DNA from 3 places in the Enteractinococcus fodinae genome. Region 3 is predicted to be linked to each of the others. Evidence: riboswitches for the same ligand, from Rfam matches in the RefSeq annotation. Region 3 holds a riboswitch; each other region holds the start of a gene.
The links. Region 3 has a riboswitch for S-adenosylmethionine ahead of J2S62_RS00155 (acyl-CoA dehydrogenase family protein). Riboswitches for the same ligand answer to the same signal wherever they lie in the genome.
Positions count from the first base shown of each region.

Region 1: linked by a shared signal. The riboswitch ahead of J2S62_RS10230 (acyl-CoA dehydrogenase family protein) and the one ahead of J2S62_RS00155 (acyl-CoA dehydrogenase family protein) in region 3 are both predicted to bind S-adenosylmethionine.
Region 2: linked by a shared signal. The riboswitch ahead of J2S62_RS10460 (ABC transporter ATP-binding protein) and the one ahead of J2S62_RS00155 (acyl-CoA dehydrogenase family protein) in region 3 are both predicted to bind S-adenosylmethionine.

Region 1 is NZ_JAVDYJ010000001.1:2,194,281-2,200,374, reverse strand. Features, by position in the region: gene thiD (bifunctional hydroxymethylpyrimidine kinase/phosphomethylpyrimidine kinase) at 1-521, opposite strand, end outside; gene J2S62_RS10245 (hypothetical protein) at 588-1,070, opposite strand; gene J2S62_RS10240 (MFS transporter) at 1,156-2,394, shown strand; gene J2S62_RS10235 (queuosine precursor transporter) at 2,503-3,204, shown strand; SAM riboswitch class IV at 3,267-3,382, shown strand; gene J2S62_RS10230 (acyl-CoA dehydrogenase family protein) at 3,432-4,673, shown strand; gene tgt (tRNA guanosine(34) transglycosylase Tgt) at 4,868-6,094, opposite strand, start outside.
Region 2 is NZ_JAVDYJ010000001.1:2,244,808-2,250,901, reverse strand. Features, by position in the region: gene J2S62_RS10480 (type III PLP-dependent enzyme domain-containing protein) at 1-154, opposite strand, end outside; gene J2S62_RS10475 (cation transporter) at 251-538, shown strand; gene J2S62_RS10470 (ABC transporter permease) at 549-1,406, opposite strand; gene J2S62_RS10465 (aliphatic sulfonate ABC transporter substrate-binding protein) at 1,410-2,381, opposite strand; gene J2S62_RS10460 (ABC transporter ATP-binding protein) at 2,385-3,179, opposite strand; SAM riboswitch class I at 3,189-3,277, opposite strand; SAM riboswitch class I at 3,557-3,645, shown strand; gene J2S62_RS10455 (LLM class flavin-dependent oxidoreductase) at 3,639-5,045, shown strand; gene J2S62_RS10450 (SDR family oxidoreductase) at 5,118-6,094, opposite strand, start outside.
Region 3 is NZ_JAVDYJ010000001.1:34,119-40,212, reverse strand. Features, by position in the region: gene J2S62_RS00165 (hypothetical protein) at 1-348, opposite strand, end outside; gene J2S62_RS00160 (hypothetical protein) at 733-1,890, shown strand; SAM riboswitch class IV at 2,473-2,586, shown strand; gene J2S62_RS00155 (acyl-CoA dehydrogenase family protein) at 2,665-3,966, shown strand; gene J2S62_RS00150 (formate--tetrahydrofolate ligase) at 4,062-5,750, opposite strand; gene J2S62_RS00145 (DedA family protein) at 5,790-6,094, opposite strand, start outside.

The DNA.
Region 1 (6,094 bases), 2.2 Mb from region 3:
TCGTGAATTTTCCGGGCGGCATCTTTGAGATCCGAGAGGTTCGAGATGGTCATCCCGGAAAGTTGTTCTGCCTCAAAATGATTCGGAGTGGTCACGGTAGCCAACGGCAACAGTTTCGACTTCAACGCTTCGTCGGTGTCTTGGGCCTCACCGGGTTCTTGGCCCTTACAGATCAGCACCGGATCTAGCACCACGTTCTTCCAGTCCTGGGAACGAAGCGCTTCGGCAACGACCTCGATGGTTTCAACCGAGCCCATCATGCCCAGTTTGACGGTGTCCAGCTGGCCGGCGAAGTTCGCTTGAATGGCTTCCAACTGATTGGCCAGCACCTCAGGGTCAATGCGGGTGAGCCGGTGGTTCCAGTTATCGGCTGGGTTATAGGAGACAATGCAGGTCAGCGCGGCAGTGCCATAGGTGCCAAGTTCTTGGAACGTGCGCAAGTCGGCTTGCGCACCGGCACCACCGGTTGCTTCAGAACCGGCAATCGTCAGGGTTACGGCAGGGGTATGAATGCTATACATGCCGACCATCTTATATGGCCTAGGCCAATGTGTGGTGTTTTATGCGCTCAGATAACGGCGCGGTATTTAGGCCTGTGGTGCGGTGGTCTGCTCGGGTTCGACCACGTGCGTGAAGGCACTGGCTGACCAGCGGCCCAGCGCCATCAAGATCGCGGCAGGGAAACCCACTAATGGAATCAGCAGGGGTAACAGGCCCTCGCCGCCAGCGGTCAGGACCGTCAAGCCGTAGAGCATGCCGATCAAAGCGTAAGCCAAAATATGCACGGACTGGTTGAGCTGATACCGCAGCAACCAGTTGGCAAACAGTGCTAACGGCAGGCCAAGGACCAGTCCGGCCAAGCCCACCAGCGTCAGCAGCGGGGTGAGATCCCCGACGGTATCTGACAGCGGCAGAAGGTTCAGAATCACCACGAGGCCGGCCATCACGATATTGGGCACCAGCCACGCCAACAAGAACCCATAGATCGACATCGACAAGCGAGCTCTCGGTTCGGAACTTTTCCGGCGTTTAGGCGCCGAATCATATTTCTCTGGAACGGGTGTGGTCACGATGTGCCTTTATCGAAGGGGAAGCAACGGTACTCAATCTGCCATTGTAGTGGTTATTCTGACGCCCCGAGTAGGCTGTGTGGTTATGGCAACAACTGGATCGGGGACACGGGCGTGGACCGTGGTGGTCATCACGGGCATTCTTGCGGCCATGCATATCTGGAAGCTACCGGCTGCGCTGGACTATATCCGGGCTGATCTGGGCATCAACCTCGTGGCCGCCGGCGCACTGGTCGGGGTCGTCCAAATAGCCGGTGGGCTCGGTGGATTAGCCGCTTCGGTGGTAGCTGAACGGCTCGGCACCAAAAACACCCTATTGGTGGGGATGGGCTGTGCCGGTCTTGCCTCCTTGATCGGTGCGTTTGCCCCGAATACCGGGTGGTTGATGACCACCCGTGCCATCGAAGGCATCGGTTTTATTCTCATTACGGTCGTCGCCCCGGGCATGGTGCGCGCACTTGCGCCGCCCGAAAAAGTCAACGGCGCGATGGGGTGGTGGGGTGCGTTTCAAGGTGTGGCGCTCTTTTTGGGTGTTGGCATATCGGCCGTGCTGCTCAACGCGACCCCGGTCTCGTGGAACATGTGGTGGCTGATGATGGGTGTCGGAACCTTAGCGTTCATGCCGGTGGTCGCCGCACGGGTACCGGCCGACCCACCGGGAGTGGTGCATCTGAAAGCTATCGCCCGGCTGATCGGCGCTTCGATCAAGACTCCGTTGCCCTGGGCGTTGGGACTGATATTTTCCTCCTACACTTTGCAGTGGGGTGCGGTGCTGAGTTTCTTGCCCACCATCTTCTCGGCCGCAGACATCGAAACGGGTCTGGATGTTGCCATCGTGGTGGGGCTGGCAACCGCTGTGGTCGGTGGCCTCAACGGCCTAGCGAACATTTTGACCGGCGTCCTGTTGCAGCGTGGCCACCCGCCACGTCGATTACTTCTCATCGGGCTGGGCACGATGGCGATCATGTCCACGCTGGTCTTTGCCCCCGACTGGTCGCAGGTTCCCGGGACCGTGTCCTGGGCGCTGCTGGCCGCCGGCATCTTCTCGTTTGCCGGAGCCTTGGTCCCCACGACCGTCACTCGGCAGGCCGTCGATATCGCCCCTCCTGGCGGCTCGGCCTCAGCCGTCATCGGGTTGATTACTCAGATGTTCAATCTGGCAAACTTCATCGGGCCCATTATTCTGTCAGCCATCGCCGCGGCGGCTGGCACCTGGCAGATGTCGTGGGCGATGACCGTGACCGCCTCGGCCATCGGGATCCTGACCACGCTGGTGTTTGTGCCGCGCGGGGTGGACCCATTCAAAAGCTACGGCAAGGTTTGATTACAATATCTTCTGGACTTCAATGAACGCCAGCTGGGGCAGCAGCTGTGAACGGGGTCGTAGAGGCCGTGACACCGTCGCGATACAACGTTTTGCAAAGGACGCTTCGTGACCGAAAACCCGCATGTAACCAGTGAGACGAGCCGGGGGAACTTTGCCCCGGTGGGTTCCCATATCTATCCGGTGCTGTTTGCCATCATGGCCGTGGTCTTCATCCTGTCGAATATCGGCGGCGCCAAAGGGGTGCAATTCGGGCCAATCCTCACCGATGGCGGGTTCTTCCTGTTCCCGGTGGCCTACATCGTCGGTGACATTATCTCCGAAGTCTACGGTTTCAAAGCCTCCCGACGGGTCATCTTCACGACCTTCTTGATCTCGGCATTCGCCTCGTTGACCTACTGGATCATCATCATCTTGCCGCCGGCAGAGTTCTACGACGGCCAAGAGGCACTGGCCAGAACCTTGGGCCCCGTACCGCTGATTGTGTTGGCGTCCCTGGTGGGCTTTGCAGCCGGACAGCTGACCAACGCTTGGATCATGGTCGCGATGAAGCGCCGCAGTGGAGAACGATACCTGTTTGGACGCATCGCGGTCTCAACCCTGGTCGGAGAACTGCTGGACACCATCGCGTTCTCAGCGATCGCCGCCACCGTCATCGGCATTGAAACCCTCGGCCAGTACGTGATGTTTGTGCTGGTCGGATGGATATGGAAAACCGCCGTCGAACTGATACTCGCCCCAGTCACCATGTGGACCATCGGCAAGATCAAGACGGCCGAACCGCACTATGGCAGCGTCGCCGAAGCCTAAATGACGCAGTGTTGCACGACACCTTGGCGGGTTATCGAAAACCTGGTTAGATAGTGCAACAGAATCACGAGTGCTGACCATAAACGCCCTGGCAGGTCAGTCAGCAACCCTCTCGCCGTAGCGGGGTGCTCCAGGTGATGATTCGGCTAAGTTCAATCGTTCTTAGCAAGTATGGCGCCGTGCGCGAGTGATCTGCCGACGCCACGAAATCTTTTGAGGAGTCTGGCATGACGCAGACCTTTGTACCCGTTCCTGACACTGCCGATAACACCATCGTTGCCCAGCTGTGGGAGCAACTACAGCCGGTATTCGACGACATCGCAGCCACCGCACCGGCCCGGGATGCCGCCGGTGGCATCGACAAGACCCCGATCGAGCAACTCCGCGACGCTGGCTTTACCCGGCTGCGTGTCCCCACCGAGTATGGTGGCTACGGGCTGTCGTTACCGCAGGCCTATGAGTTTTTCGTCGCGCTCGCCGCGGCTGATTCGAATCTTGCCCAGGCGTTGCGAGCGCACTGGGGATTTGTCGAAGATGTGTTATCCCGCACCGCAGATCAAGCTGACTTCCAAGATCGTTGGCTGACCCGGTTTGGCCATGGTGCGATTGCCGGGAATGCCATTACCGAACGCGGCAATACGCACGGACAAAACGGCACGCGGCTTAGTCGTATCAACAGCAAGTGGAAGCTCAATGGGACCAAGTTCTACTCCACTGGCACGGGGTATGCCGACTGGATTATGGTCGCTGCAACCGGCGACGATGAAGAACCCGTTTCCGTCACCGTCCCCGCCAACGCGCCCGGGGTTGAAATTATTGATGACTGGGACGGGTTCGGTCAGCGACTCACAGCATCCGGCACCACGATCTTCACCAATGTGGTCGTCGACGAAGCAGAGATCTTCCCGCCCGGGCACGGTCTCGATTCCGGTGAGCGCACCGCCTTTGGTCAAGCGACCTGGCAGACGGTGCATTTGGCAACGCTGGTGGGCATCGCCAAAGGCGTCCTGCGTGATGGGGTGGCATACGTCCAGTCGCGAACTCGGACCTTTAGCCACGGTGCCGCCGACACGGTCCAGGCCGACCCGCAAGTTCTGCAACTCATAGGAGAACTCAGCTCGCAGGTTGCCGGAGTCGAAACCATTTTCCGGGCCATCCCACCGGTGTTAGCTAAACATTTTGCAGCCGATGCCCGCGGGGAACAACTGCCCGAACCTGAGGTCGATGCGCTGTATACGCAGGTGTATCAGGCCCAGCAGGTCATCGCGCCGATTGTGCTCGAGATCGCGACCAAGATTTTTGAAGTAGGTGGAGCGTCTGCGGTGTCACAGTCGCGGGCCTTCGACCGGCATTGGCGCAACGCTCGGGTGCTGGCTAGCCACAACCCGTTGATCTACCGGGCCCGGATCCTTGGCGACTACCTGGTCAACGGGGTCGCTCCGGAGCGGAAATATACGGTGGGAAGTTAACTCGTGGCCTGAGGCGCTTGAAGCGGCAGTTGCCACCCCCATACCCACGAATGGATTTCGTGCCCAGGAACCCGGGGTTCTGATGTCCCATTGATGTGTCTCATTGAGACCAACGTCATCAGCGAGTCGCGCCAGACGTCAGCTCATCGAAACCTTCATCTCACGCAGTGGGTCCGCGCGGTGCCCATCGCAGATCAGGTCGTCGCTTTCGCGTAATACCGTCCCAGCATCTGATCTTTGAACTCGTGGAAGTCCCCGTCGATGATCGATTGGCGGATGGTATCGACCAGTCGGACGGTGAAGCGCAGGTTGTGAATCGACATCAGCGTCCCGGCGAGGATTTCGTCACCCTTGATGAGGTGCCGGATGTAGGCCTTCGAATAGTTCGCACACGTGTAGCAATCGCAGCCGTCTTGCAGCGGTGACAGATCGGAAGCGAATTCGGCGCGCGGCAGGTTAATGCGTCCGTAGTCGGTATAGAACGCACCGGTGCGACCGACACGGGTGGGGGAGACTGCATCGAACGTATCGGCGCCGGCTTCGATCGCGGCAAAGAGGTCATCCGGTTCCGAGATGCCCAGCAGGTGACGCGGTTTGTCTTCGGGGAGTTCCTCGGCACACCAGCCCACGATGGTGCCGAGGTTTTCTTTCTCGAACGCCCCACCGAGTCCATACCCGTCAAAGCCTGCTTCGACACCGTCAAAGTCAGTGCGCATCTCGCGTAGGTCGCGGCAGGCTTTACGTCGTAAGTCTTCATATTGGGCGCCCTGAATGACGCCGTAGAGTGCTTGATACGGGCGGTCGGAGCGCTCTTCGGTGAGCCGCGCGTGCGCGTCGAGACTGCGCTGGGCCCACTTGCGGGTGCGTTCCAATGACTCGACCTGGTAGCCACGGGAGTTATGCAGCGTGGTCAGCTCGTCGAATGCCATCATCACATCGGCGCCGATCTGGTGCTGGATCCGCATCGAAATTTCCGGGGTGAACCGGTGACGGTCACCGTTGATGTGGGAAGTGAACCAGACGCCGTCGTCGTCGACGTTGGCTAATCGTTCCTTGCCGGGTGCGACAGCGTCATCGGACCCGACTTTGTCCTGGGCTTCGGGTCCGGTCATATCGATGACTTTTTTGAACCCCGAGCCCAGCGACATGACCTGGAAACCGCCCGAGTCGGTGAAGGTGGGGCCGTCCCAGTTCATGAATTTGCCCAGCCCGCCGTGTAGATCCAGCAGCTCGGGCCCCGGCTGCAGGTACAGATGGTATGCGTTGGACAGGACCGCTTGGGCGCCGAGATCTTTGACCACCTCGGGGAGGACCGCTTTGACGGTGGCTTTAGTGCCGACCGGAATATATGCCGGAGTTTGGATGTCACCGTGCGGAGTGTGAATGGTGCCGGTGCGGCCGTGGGCGCCGTCAAGACGCGT
Region 2 (6,094 bases), 2.2 Mb from region 3:
CTTCGGTGTAGACCTCGTGAAGATGTTCGATCAGTTGGTCGAGGACGTTGAAATCGATGACACCTAAGACCGGGTTGGCATCGGAGAGCACCGGGGCCAGCTGTTCCACCGCGGTGTGGCGTTGCGTTGCGATGCGAGTTCCTGAAGTCGTCATAGCCACGATCATACGCGGCAGGGTAGGACACTGTAAGAATTTTGGTAGCTGGGCGACTAGACAGCAACGATTCTGTTGAAAAGGATGCGCCGGCGATTGACCGGCTCAGTGAATTTGTTCCCTGATCCAGCAGAAGCTGTGGTCAACCTGGTGGCGGCTAGTGTCGCGCTGGTCGCGCTCAAAGTCGAGCTGAAACCACCTGGCCGCAATCACATCGACGGGCATAGCAAGGTTGAGTATTCTGCCGCTGCCGTTGAAAGGTGGATGACCTTCGTGACGGCCGCCGGGATCCTGACAACCTCGGTTCAACGTTTTCTTGAGCCTCAGCCCCTGGAAAATAGTGGTATCGGACTAGGCGTCTGCATACTGGCACCAAGGGCCTAGCTCCTGCGTGTTATGTCCAGCGGGCGATGGCGCGTTTCTCTGCCAGGCCCAGCAGGGTATCAGTGAGTTTACCGAGTACGGCCAACAGAATGATCGCCAGGATCAGTCGATCAGTGCGACCATTATTTTGCGAATCGGTGAGTAAGAACCCAAGCCCCATTGAAGAGGCAATGAGTTCGGCGGCCACCAGGAACAACCAAGCCTGGGCCAGTGCTAGTCGTAGTCCGGAGAAGATCGAGGGAACGACAGCGGGCAGTTGGACGGTTTTGAACAGTCGAACACCTTTATATCCGAAGGCCCGCCCGGCTTCGACCAGGTGTGGGTCCACATGCTGCAGGCCGGCATACAGGGTGGTAAAGACCGGGAAAAACGCACCGATAGCGATCAGCGTGACTTTGGAATCCTCGCCGATCTGCATCCACAGAATCAGCAGCGGAACCCAGGCCAGCGATGGGACCGCCCGGAGTGCACCCAACAGGGGCGTCAGCAGTGCGTCAGCCCACCGGGACAGGCCCAGGACGGCACCAAAGATCATGCCTAACACCGCACCGATTGCAAAACCGATCAGGACCCGTTGTACCGAGATTCCGATGTGTAGCCACAGGTCACCGCGCTGGATGAGGCCCACGGTAGCCTCGATCACTGCAGAGGGAGACGGTAACTGCACGGGAGTAAAGACTCCGGCGTCAGTAACCGCCCACCAGGCGATCAGCAGGACAAGGGGCACCAGGAACCCCACGGCGGGTTTGACGCCTTTGCGGTCTAGCAGTCTTGGCTTGTCCGTGGCGGGGGCCGGGGTGATCGGCGTGTCACTGGGTGTTGGGGGCTGGCGTTTACTGGCGACTTCGGAGTGGTCGATCGCGGTCATGGATTACTCCGCATTCTGGGCGAACTCGGGCGCGAACAGCGTCTCGAGGGCTTCGTCAACGGTTTCTTGGTTGTCAACGTCTCCCGAAGTAACGAAAATCGGTGCGATATTAGCCAACACCTGGGCCTGATCTTCACCGGGTACGGGGCTGATATCGAAACCAGAGCGTTCTTCGATCACGATGGTGGCAACATCGAGGTCGATTTCAGCTTCCTCGGCCAGCAGCTCTGCGGTTTCTTCGGGATTCTCTAACGCCCAGTCGCGGGCACGCTCATATGTATCGACCACGAGCTGGGCAACCTCTGGAGAGTCCTCGATAAACGATTCGGTCGCGTTCACAAACGAGTAGGTGTTCAGATCTACATCACGGAGTAAGAACTCGGTCGAGTCTTCACCTCCGGCCATGATTGGATCAAGTCCGGCCCAGGCCTCAACGGAGCCGTTATTCAAGGCGGTGAACCCGTCAGCGTGCTGGACGTTTTGCACCTCGACCTCCGACAGCTCAAGGCCGGCTTCCTCTAGGGCTTGAACGAGGAAGAAGTACGGGTCGGTGCCACGGGTGGCCGCAACCGAGTGCCCGGCAAGATCCTCTACGGTGTCGATCGCGGAGTCTTCTGGAACGACCAGTGCGGTCCATTCGACGTTGCCAACGACGCTAATGGTCTGAATGGGTGTCCCGGTTGAACGGGATAGTAGGGCAGCTGAGCCTGCAGTAGAGCCGACATCGATAGCCTCGGCGCGCAGGTTTTCATTGGCGCGGTTCGAGCCAGCAGAAAAGACCCATTCAACCTCGCCATCAAGTTCTTCTTCCAACCAGCCTTGGTCTTTGATGATCAGCGACAAGGGATTGTAGGTGGCGTAGTCGATGCGCAGCGATTCGGTCTCACCGGCGTCAGCGTTTTCTCCGGCGCATCCGGTCAGTGCCAGCGCTCCGGCCAGGATTGCAGCGGGAAGTGTTTTGCGTGGAAGTAACATGAGTTAGCCTTTCGAAGATGCAAGTGGTTGTACGCCCAAACCGGTCAGCAGTTGCTCCCGTAACGAAACTAGTGCGGGGTCATGGCTGGCGCGTGGCCGAGGTACGGGTGGAGTGAAAATATTGGCAATCGTCGCGCCTTCGATGTGCGGGGTGTGATCCAACAGGATGATGCGATCTGACAGCAGCAAGGCTTCGTCAACATCATGGGTGACCATCACTGTGGTGGTACCGGTTTTGGCATGTACGTCCAACAGCAGTTGCTGCATTTTGATGCGTGTCAACGCGTCGAGGGCACCAAAGGGCTCATCTAACAACAGGATTTCGGGGTCGCGGGCCATCGCACGTGCCAAGGAAGCGCGTTGGGCCATGCCGCCGGAGATTTCCCGCGGGCGATGATCGGCTGCGTGCTCCAAACCGACAAGCTGCAAGAGCTCATCGACGCGGTGTTTGCCAGCAGCTTTGCCCGTTCCGTCGGGTAGTCCCAGGGCAACGTTGTCCGCCACGCTCGCCCAGGGCATCAGTCGGGGTTCTTGGAACCCGATGGCACACCGTGGATCGAATTCGGCCACGGGAGTGTCTTGGATGTGCACCTGGCCGGTGCATCCGACATCCAACCCGCCCAGGGCACGTAGCAAGGTGGATTTTCCGGACCCGGAGGCACCGATGATGGCAATGATCTCTCCGGGTGCGACCTCGAGGTTGATGTCAGTCAAGATCTGGCGGGTGGTGCCGTTGGTACCGAAGGCTCGGCCGACATTGCGGCAGACTACTGCAGGACTGGATGCTGTGAGCGTCATGAAAAAATCACTCCATCGAGTCTTGGCGTTAGCACCTGCCCTTCGGGTGGTTGCTGCGACTTCACTGAGCCAAGTCTCTCAGTCGCTCTGGATGGTTACGTTCAACGATCCTATGCTGATCATGGGTCAAAAGGAAAATTATTGTTACGGTGCGTTGCCTACTGGACAATGGCATGTTCGGAGCGAACCGACCGTTGCCGTGGATGGGGGACAGCCCTGCTCCACTATCCCGAAGGCAGGGAATGAACTCCGTGAGTGTTTTCTGCCGACGTTACTGATAGCTGACTAGGGTGTACGATTCGGGGAGCGAACACAAGGCAACAATATGACGATTCGACTGGCAATCTTGGGGACAAATGTGTTTGAATCGGTAGCTGTAACCATCCAGAGCGGCTAAGAGATCTGGCTCGACGACGCCGCAGCAACCACCCGTGTGGGAAGGTGCTACCGCCAGAACCGATGGAAGGAGCATTCATCGTGGCATCACAACGTCAAATCCTCTTCAACGCTTTCGACATGAACTGTGTCGGACACCAATCACCAGGCCTATGGCGCCACCCGCAAGACCAGTCCCGAGACTACAATAAGCTGTCCTACTGGACCGATCTGGCCCAGACGCTAGAAAAAGGGCTGTTCGATGGGCTCTTCATCGCCGATGTTCTTGGGCCCTACGATATTTACGGTGGCAACTCCAATGCTGCACTGACCTCGGGTGCGCAGGTGCCCGTCAACGACCCCTTCCTGCTGGTCTCTGCCATGGCTGCCGTGACCAAGCACCTCGGTTTCGGGGTTACAGCCGGCACCGCCTATGAGCACCCTTTCCCATTCGCTCGTCGCCTGGCCACCCTGGATCACCTCACCAACGGCCGCGTGGGCTGGAACGTTGTGACCGGTTACCTCCCATCGGCGGCCCGCAACATGGGTAACGACGATCAGATGGAACACGATCGTCGCTATGACCACGCGGATGAATACCTCGAAGTCATCTACAAACTCCTCGAAGGGTCATGGGAAGACGATGCGGTGCAATTCGACCGCGAATCAGGCGTCTTCACCGACTTCACCAAAGTTCACAACATTGCTCACGAAGGCGAATTCTTCCGGGTACCAGGTGCAGCGGTGACCGAACCGTCGCCACAGCGCACCCCGGTCATCTATCAGGCCGGCGCCTCGACCCGTGGGCGTGTTTTTAGTGCCAAACATGCCGAAGCCACCTTTATGAACTCACCGACCCCAGAATTGCTGGGCGAGTCAATCGCCAAAACCCGTGCGGCACTGGTCGAAGCCGGCCGCGACCCGTATGACATGAGAGTCTTTGGGATGCAGACCGTTGTCACCGGTGCAACGGATGCCGAAGCACAGGAGAAGTACCGGGATCTTGCCCAGTATGCCGATGTTGAAGGCGCGCTGTCGCTGATGTCAGGTTGGATGGGCACCGACTTTTCCAAATATGATTTGGATGCTCCCATCGGCCACATCGAATCCAATGCAATCCAATCGGCTGCCGAAACCTTCCGCAGGGCTTCCGGCGACGGCGAAGAATGGACCGTTCGTAAACTCGCCGAATGGGTTGGTGTCGGTGGTTTCGGACCGGTCCTGATCGGATCCGGCGCCACGGTTGCAGAAGAGCTTATCAGGATCCAGGACGAAACCGACGTCGATGGTTTCAACCTGGCCTACCACATCACCCCGGGAACCTTCGAAGACATCGTTGAATACGTTGTCCCAGAACTCCAGGAACGCGGCCGCTACAAGACCGAATACTCCGAGGGCACCCTGCGCCATAAACTCTTCGGCCAGGGCGACCACCTCCCCGAGACCCACGTTGGTGCCAGCTATAAGCTCGGGGCCAGCTCACTGGTCTAACACCCGTTCAGGGACTAGAATGCGAAAACGCCCACAACCAGCATGCTGGTTGTGGGCGTTTTGTCGCGCGCACTACCGCAATGGCGGCAGAACTTTTTGTTCCACCAGCTGATCAAAGAGTTCCAATAAACGCGTTTCAGTATCGAGAGCATCGGCGAAACCCGCCTGACGGATCTTCACGGTCGAGGTGATGTTGTCAGCTTCGTGCTGGAATAAGAAATCTCCAACACCCCACCCGACTAACTCGTGATACGGGGTGGGTTGCAGGTCGTGGCGGTGCACCAGTCTGTCCCAGATTTCGGCCAATGCCGGCATGGTTTCGGTTAACGACATCTGTTGGGGTGGGGCGTAGGCCATGCCGAAATGCTCGGCGAACCGCGGCCAGAGTTGTGACCAGCGGAACTGATCGCCATTGGTGACGTTAAAGACCTGGCCGGCAGCCGTTTTTGTCCCACCCGCCCACACGGTGGCTCGGGCTAACAGTTGGGCATCGGTGGTTTGGTAGAGCACGTCGTAGGCTGTCCGGGTGCCTGGGAAGCGCAAGGGTAACCCAAGCTCTTTACTGATGGCCGCATAGACCCCGATGACTAACAACAGGTTCATGGGGTTGCCGGTCGCGTACCCGGTCACGCCCTCGGGACGCAGCACCGTGAAATCGAAACCCCGTTCTTGTGCGCGTTGGCGCAGGAGGTCTTCTTGCGTGTAGTAGAAATGCGGCCCGATGAGTCGCGGGTCTGATTCTTTGGCAGGGGTATTGAAAAACCCGAGGTGGTGCCCGTAGGCTTTTCCGCCCTGATAGATCGTCACGTGTTTCAGGTTCGCTCCGGCCTGCCGGAGCACCTCTAAGGTATTTTCTAACAACGCATCGTTGATTTCGATGAGTTCCGCATCGGTGTCACGTTCAATGTATGCGCCGAAAACCAAGTGGGTCACCTCGGCTAGCCCTTCGACTTGGGCCAGTTCACTAACAGCCTGTTCATCGAGTAAGTCAGCGCGGTGGTGGACCCATGGGACCTCGGGGAGCGCTCGACGGCTCACCCCGTGGACCG
Region 3 (6,094 bases):
CTGAATCTCGGAAGCCTTAACCTCGTACTCGCGGGGGGTTGCACCGTATGTCATCAGGCGGAGGTAGTCATCAACCCCCGCGGCCGCCTCGACTAGTGGTTGGAGGCTTATCGCGTATTGTCTCTTCGAATCCATAGTCCCAATGGTCAAGGCCTCATGGGCGATCTGGTTGGCACGCCGCGCTTCATCTCGAGCTTCCCGAGCAATCTCATTCGCCTCCGTCTCCCGAGTATGGCCAGTGATCATGGCGATAATCGAGATAATTACAGCAAAGATTGCCACTGCGATAGTTATGCCGTCATTCATTCTTACGTAAAGGGACGGATCCTCCGTGGCAGTAATCAACATAAAACTCCATCATTTGGACCGAAAAGAACAAAGATGCCTGTCGAGTCTGGATGATATCTCACTCCGCTTGGTCTGCCGACAACCATCCGATCTCACATCGAAATGATTCCTCTATACCACCGGATGCTGCAAGCTGAGAGGGGACCAGGATGTGGGCCTGTTGCTCAGCGAGGAGGTGAGTACAGTCAAACAAAACATCAACTCTACCGACATTTGATTACGCGCATCTCGGGTCGATGGCGCACCTTGAGAATGCAAATGCGGGTATATCCTTTACACCTTGCGGCCCGAGGAGCGTATGCTTGTCGTTCCCAAGTGAAGGGACACCCGGAGAACCTGCACCAACATCACGCCGAGCTTGCCGAGAGCTTGTACGATAGCGCCGTGACCGATTATCAAATTGACACCGACAACATCCTGGCACGCCACCGTCAGCTGAGTGGTCTCAAAGCCCTGGCCACTTCGGGCCAGAAGCTGACCGAACGCAGCTTCGAGCTCTACGGACCGACAGCGACCGCCGAGTTTGCCAAATGGACGAGTCGTGCTGGGAACTTGGCGGCCAAACCCCAGGTAGTTCAGGTCGTGCAGGCCCATCAGCAGTTGATCCAGACGCACGGCGTCTACGGTTGGTTGCAGGTGTTGCTGACCGGTGCGGTCTATCAGTACCACCGTGATTTGAACATGCAGGGCCGGACCGGCGATGCAACGTACCTTTCCCGGCAACATGTTGACGACGTCTGCCGGCTCGGCACGCACATTGTGCTGAACTATGGGGCACCGACGATCGGGAATCGCAAATTACTCACACATTTTATGTCAGGAAACTACGCTCGCTTGGTGGATCGCATCCTGCCATCGGTGGGCGCTGAGCTCGGTCAAGAACTTTCCGGCGAAGCTCTGGAGCAAGGTGCGAACCCGGTGTTCCGATTGCCGCAAGAAGGCTTGCAGCTGGCCATCGTCCACGAATTGGACCTGCGTCCAATGGATGCGGACGAGCCCGTCCAGGATGACGGCTTCCCGCCCCAACCCGACCCAATCCGCCAAACCGATGTGTCCACCCTGGACGGTGCGGCCCAGCAGATGATCTATGAACTCTCCATGATCACGCGTGCACTCCAGGGAGACACTCCGCCGGAACCCTGGGATGAGACGCTAGTCCGTGCTCGTCTCGAAGCCACCATGGGCATCGCCTGGGCTTCGCAATGCCTCTACCCGCATCCCGAGGTCGCGTCCGAGGAACTTCGACAGATGTATGTCGAGGACCTCGTGGCCCGGGTCGAAAAACTTCAGGATCGTGGCGTCATCGGCACAGTCTCCTCCGATATCTTCGAAACTCGCCAGCTCGTTGAAGAAGCTGCCGAGGGCGACCCTGGCACCGCGGTGCTCTACGAGCGTGCCATGCGCCAGTCCGTGGATAATGCCGCCTGGGTCGTGTTGAACTGGGTACCGGATCTGCAAACGGCAGGTTTTCTGGCCCAGTTACTGCTGGACTATCAGTTCGATGTGTTCTTCGACGAGATAGAGACGCTAGAACTTCCATGAGACGCCTTAGCACCCGTCAAAGAGGCCTCGTCGCCCAGGTTTGAAGGGAGTGCATGATCTAGACAGCAGGGGAAATGAGCGGCCATGATGAAGCATTGCTCATTCGGAGGTCCCCATGCAGACGTTGCTAGACATGCTCATCCCCACCGTACCCGTGTGGGAAGTGATAGTCCGTGGGACGTTGACCTCTCTGGGCCTCATGTTGCTGCTATGAATCGTTGGACAGCGAGAATCCGGCGGTCTTGGACTGACCGATCTGCTCATCGTCCATGCGGCCGATGCCGCCGGGGTAGGTCTGCAAGGAGATGCTAGCTCACTTTCCGACATTCTGGTGCTCACCATCTTTTTCTGGAGCCTGGCGCTGGATGCCCTATCGTACCGCTGGCCGAGATTTGCGCGCATCGTCAAGGCTCGACCGAAACTGCTCGTTCAAGACTGCCAGATTAATCGGCGTGCGCGCCGGCGTGACTTTATGAATAATGAAAAGTTATGGCGACTTATGAAGATTCGTTGCTTCACTGAAGGTTATTTCTTGGCTCCCAATTGATGCATGTCGTGAATCGAGGCTATAGTGCAATACAGAATCTTGAGATCCGGCGTATAGCCCTAGCTACCCGGACAGCAACCCTCTCACCGTAGTGGGGTGCTCTAGGTGATGATTCGGCCCAGCGAAAAAATCGTGGGCAAGTATGGTGCCTCTCACTGAAGCTCCCCAATATGCGCGAGCTGTCGTGTGCGGAAGTGCCACGAATTTCATGAAACGAGTGAAAACCGATGACTTCTACTTCAACTATTGCACTACCAACGTTCGAACAGCTCCTACAAGCTACGGAACACGTTTCGCCCACTGACCTGCAATTACACCAACATTTTGCACCGGTGTTCGAAACGATCGCTGCTGGTGCAAGGCAACGGGAGCAAGACCATGAACTAGCGTTTGATGCCTTTGAAAAATTGCGGACCTCGGGTTTTACTCGCGTTCGTCTAGCTCGAGAGCATGGTGGAATTGGTGCATCCCTGCCGCAATTAGCCGAACTCTTAGTTGACCTCGGACAAGCAGATTCAAATTTACCTCAAGCCCTACACGGGCACTTCATGTTCACAGAACAGCATCAGAATGAATCTCAAGGGGCAGTCTCTGCATGGTGGCTTGCTGAGGTGGCCAAGGGCAAAATCTTTGGTAACGCCCTGGTTGAACTCCCCCCTGCAGCGGGCAAGCGCCCGGTGTATTGGACCGACGCGGAACCCACGTCCGGTGGAGTCATTGCTCATCTGACCGGCGACAAATTTTATTCAACTGGCGCGATCTTTGCCGACTACCTTCTCATTTCAGCGTCGCGTGCAGCTGATGAAGACGAAGGACCATTGTTTGCAATCGTCGACGCAGAACACCCTGGTGTCAAACGAATCGACGATTGGAATGGTTTTGGGCAACGACTCACCGCTTCGGGTACGACCATTCTCGACGAGGTTCCCGTGCTTGAAAACCGGCTCCAGGAATTCGATGTGCCCACCGGAGTGCTCTCGTACACGATCTTGTGGATCGCCTTAATTGCTACCCAAACCGGCATAGGCCAAGCGGCGATAAAAGATATTACCCAGTACGTTGCCACTCGACGCCGGACCTACAACCACGCAACAGCAGAGACCCCTGCAGAAGATCCTCTGGTACATGAAGTCATCGGGAAAGCCTCCGCCAAAGTGTCCGCAGCTCGACACATCGTGCGAGGTGTAGCAGCCGTTGCAGAGCAGTCCTATGTGCAAATTCAAGGGCATACCGATCTGGAAGACCCGGTCTTTCTAGATGCGCACACGAGAGCAAATATTGCACTATCTGAAGCTAGTCTGGTGGTCTCAGAACTCATTTTGGATGCCACCAATCAGATTTTTGAAGTCGGGGGAGCATCCGCGACGATCGCATCCAATCAATTGCACCAGCACTGGCTCAATGCGCGTACCATCGCTAGCCACACACCTTTAATTTATCGTACCCAGGCTGTGGGTAACTACCGAATCAACGGCGTGATCCCACCGCACCACTCGACTGCCCGGAACTCAGAACCGCGCCAGGGATAGATACCTGGCCGCTCGCTGCTGATAGTTCAGGGCGCACCATCCAACGACGGTGCGCCCTGAACCGCGAGAATAACACTACGGTGACCAGTTACGCGTTAGAACAGGCCTAGAATTTCGCCTTCATCGTTAACGTCCATCTTGTCGGAAGCGGGTTTAGCAGGCAGGCCAGGCATCGTCATCATGGCACCGGTCAGGGCCACGACGAATCCGGCACCGGCACGCAGGTTGAGCTCGCGCACGGTCACCCGGAACCCGTCAGGAGCACCCAAGGCTTTGGGATCGTCACTGAAGGAGTACTGGGTTTTTGCCATACATACGGGCATCTTATCGAGGCCGGCTTCTTCGAGTTGTTTCAGCTGCCGTTGAGCGGTCGAGGAGAAATCGACACCGTCGCCACCATACACGTTGGTCACGATGTGCTCGATGCGCTCCCGGATGCCGGTGTCTTCACCGAACATCGGCTGTACGGTGTCGTCGGAGTCCTTGAGAACCTCAGTCAGGTGGGAGGCCAGGGCTTTGGCACCTTCGCCACCATTGGCCCACACACTGACCACTTCGGCGTGGACATCGTGTTTGGCGCAGAAGTCTTTGACCCACTGGAGTTCTTCTTCGGTGTCTTGCGGGAACTGGTTGACCGCCACCACAACCGGAGCGCCAAAAGATTTCACATTCTTTAGGTGCCGAGCGAGGTTCGCGGAGCCTTTTTCCATCGCCTCGATGTGGCCGGTGCGATCATCACCGGGGTTATTGACCTCATCGACGGACAAACCACCGTTGTATTTGAGGGATCGCACGGTTGAGACGACGGTGACCGCGTCGGCGGCAAACCCACCGGCGGGCCCGGTGATATTGACGAATTTTTCGCCACCGAGGTCTGCGCCGAATCCGGCTTCGGTCACGACCGTGTCGGCCAGATCCAGCGCGGTGTTGGTCGCGATCACGGAGTTTGCCCCGTGGGCGATGTTGGCAAATGGCCCACCGTGAATCAGCGCGGGGGTCCCGGCCAGGGTTTGAACGAGGTTCGGGCGGATTGCATCACGCAGCAGGATGGCCATGGCACCTTGGGCGCCGTTTGGTCCGAGCTGAGCCGCAGTAACGGGCTCACGATCGTAGGTGTCGGCCACGACAATGCGAGACAGGCGTTCTTTGAGATCATCGATATCACGGGACAGGCAGAACACGGCCATGGTCTCGGAGGCGACGACGATCTCGAAGCCATCTTCACGCGGGCTACCAGAAGCGCGGCCGCCCAGACCGACCACGACGTTGCGCAGGTTGCGGTCGTTCATGTCCAGGACGCGTTTGACGCGGACGGTGCGCGGGTCGATGCCGAGTTCGTTGCCGTGATAAATGTGGTTATCCACCAGAGCGCACAACAGGTTGTGGGCTGATGAGATCGCGTGGAAGTCCCCGGTGAAGTGCAGGTTGATACTTTCCATGGGCACCACTTGGGCGTAGCCGCCACCGGTGGCGCCACCTTTCATCCCAAAAACCGGGCCAAGCGATGGCTCGCGCAGGGCCACCATAGTTTTGGAACCGACCAGGTTGAGCGCATCGGCCAGACCGACCGAGACGGTGGATTTGCCTTCCCCTGCGGGGGTGGGGGAGGTGCCGGTAACTAATACAAGTTTTCCGCGTTTGCCGGACTTCTGGATTTTTTGGGTATCGACCTTGGCCATGTGGTGGCCGTAGGGGATCAGGGCGTCGTCGGAGATGTTGACGGTTGAGGCGATGTCCGCGATGGGTTTGAGCTCAGCGGCAAGTGATATTTCAGCATCATTCATAGGGGCCACGTTAGCTACATCACAGCGTTTACGGAAGGGTCAGTTTTGCGTGGTGGGGACTTTTTCTGCCGGGTTTTTCTCCGGGGCGGTCAGCCGCCAAATGATCCATCCGACAAGGGAAATGACCATTACGATTGTGATAATGATCGTGGGGACGGGCCACCGGTTATAAGCGATCCCGATCGCGGCGATCGACACCGAACCAATGGTGGTGTAAATCGTCGCCCAGAGCGCTCCCCCGATGAGCAGGGCGGGCACGTAGCGGTACCAGCGCATGCGAATCACACCGGAGGCCAGATTGATCGCGGTCTGAAAACCGATGGTTAGAAACGACACTGCAACGG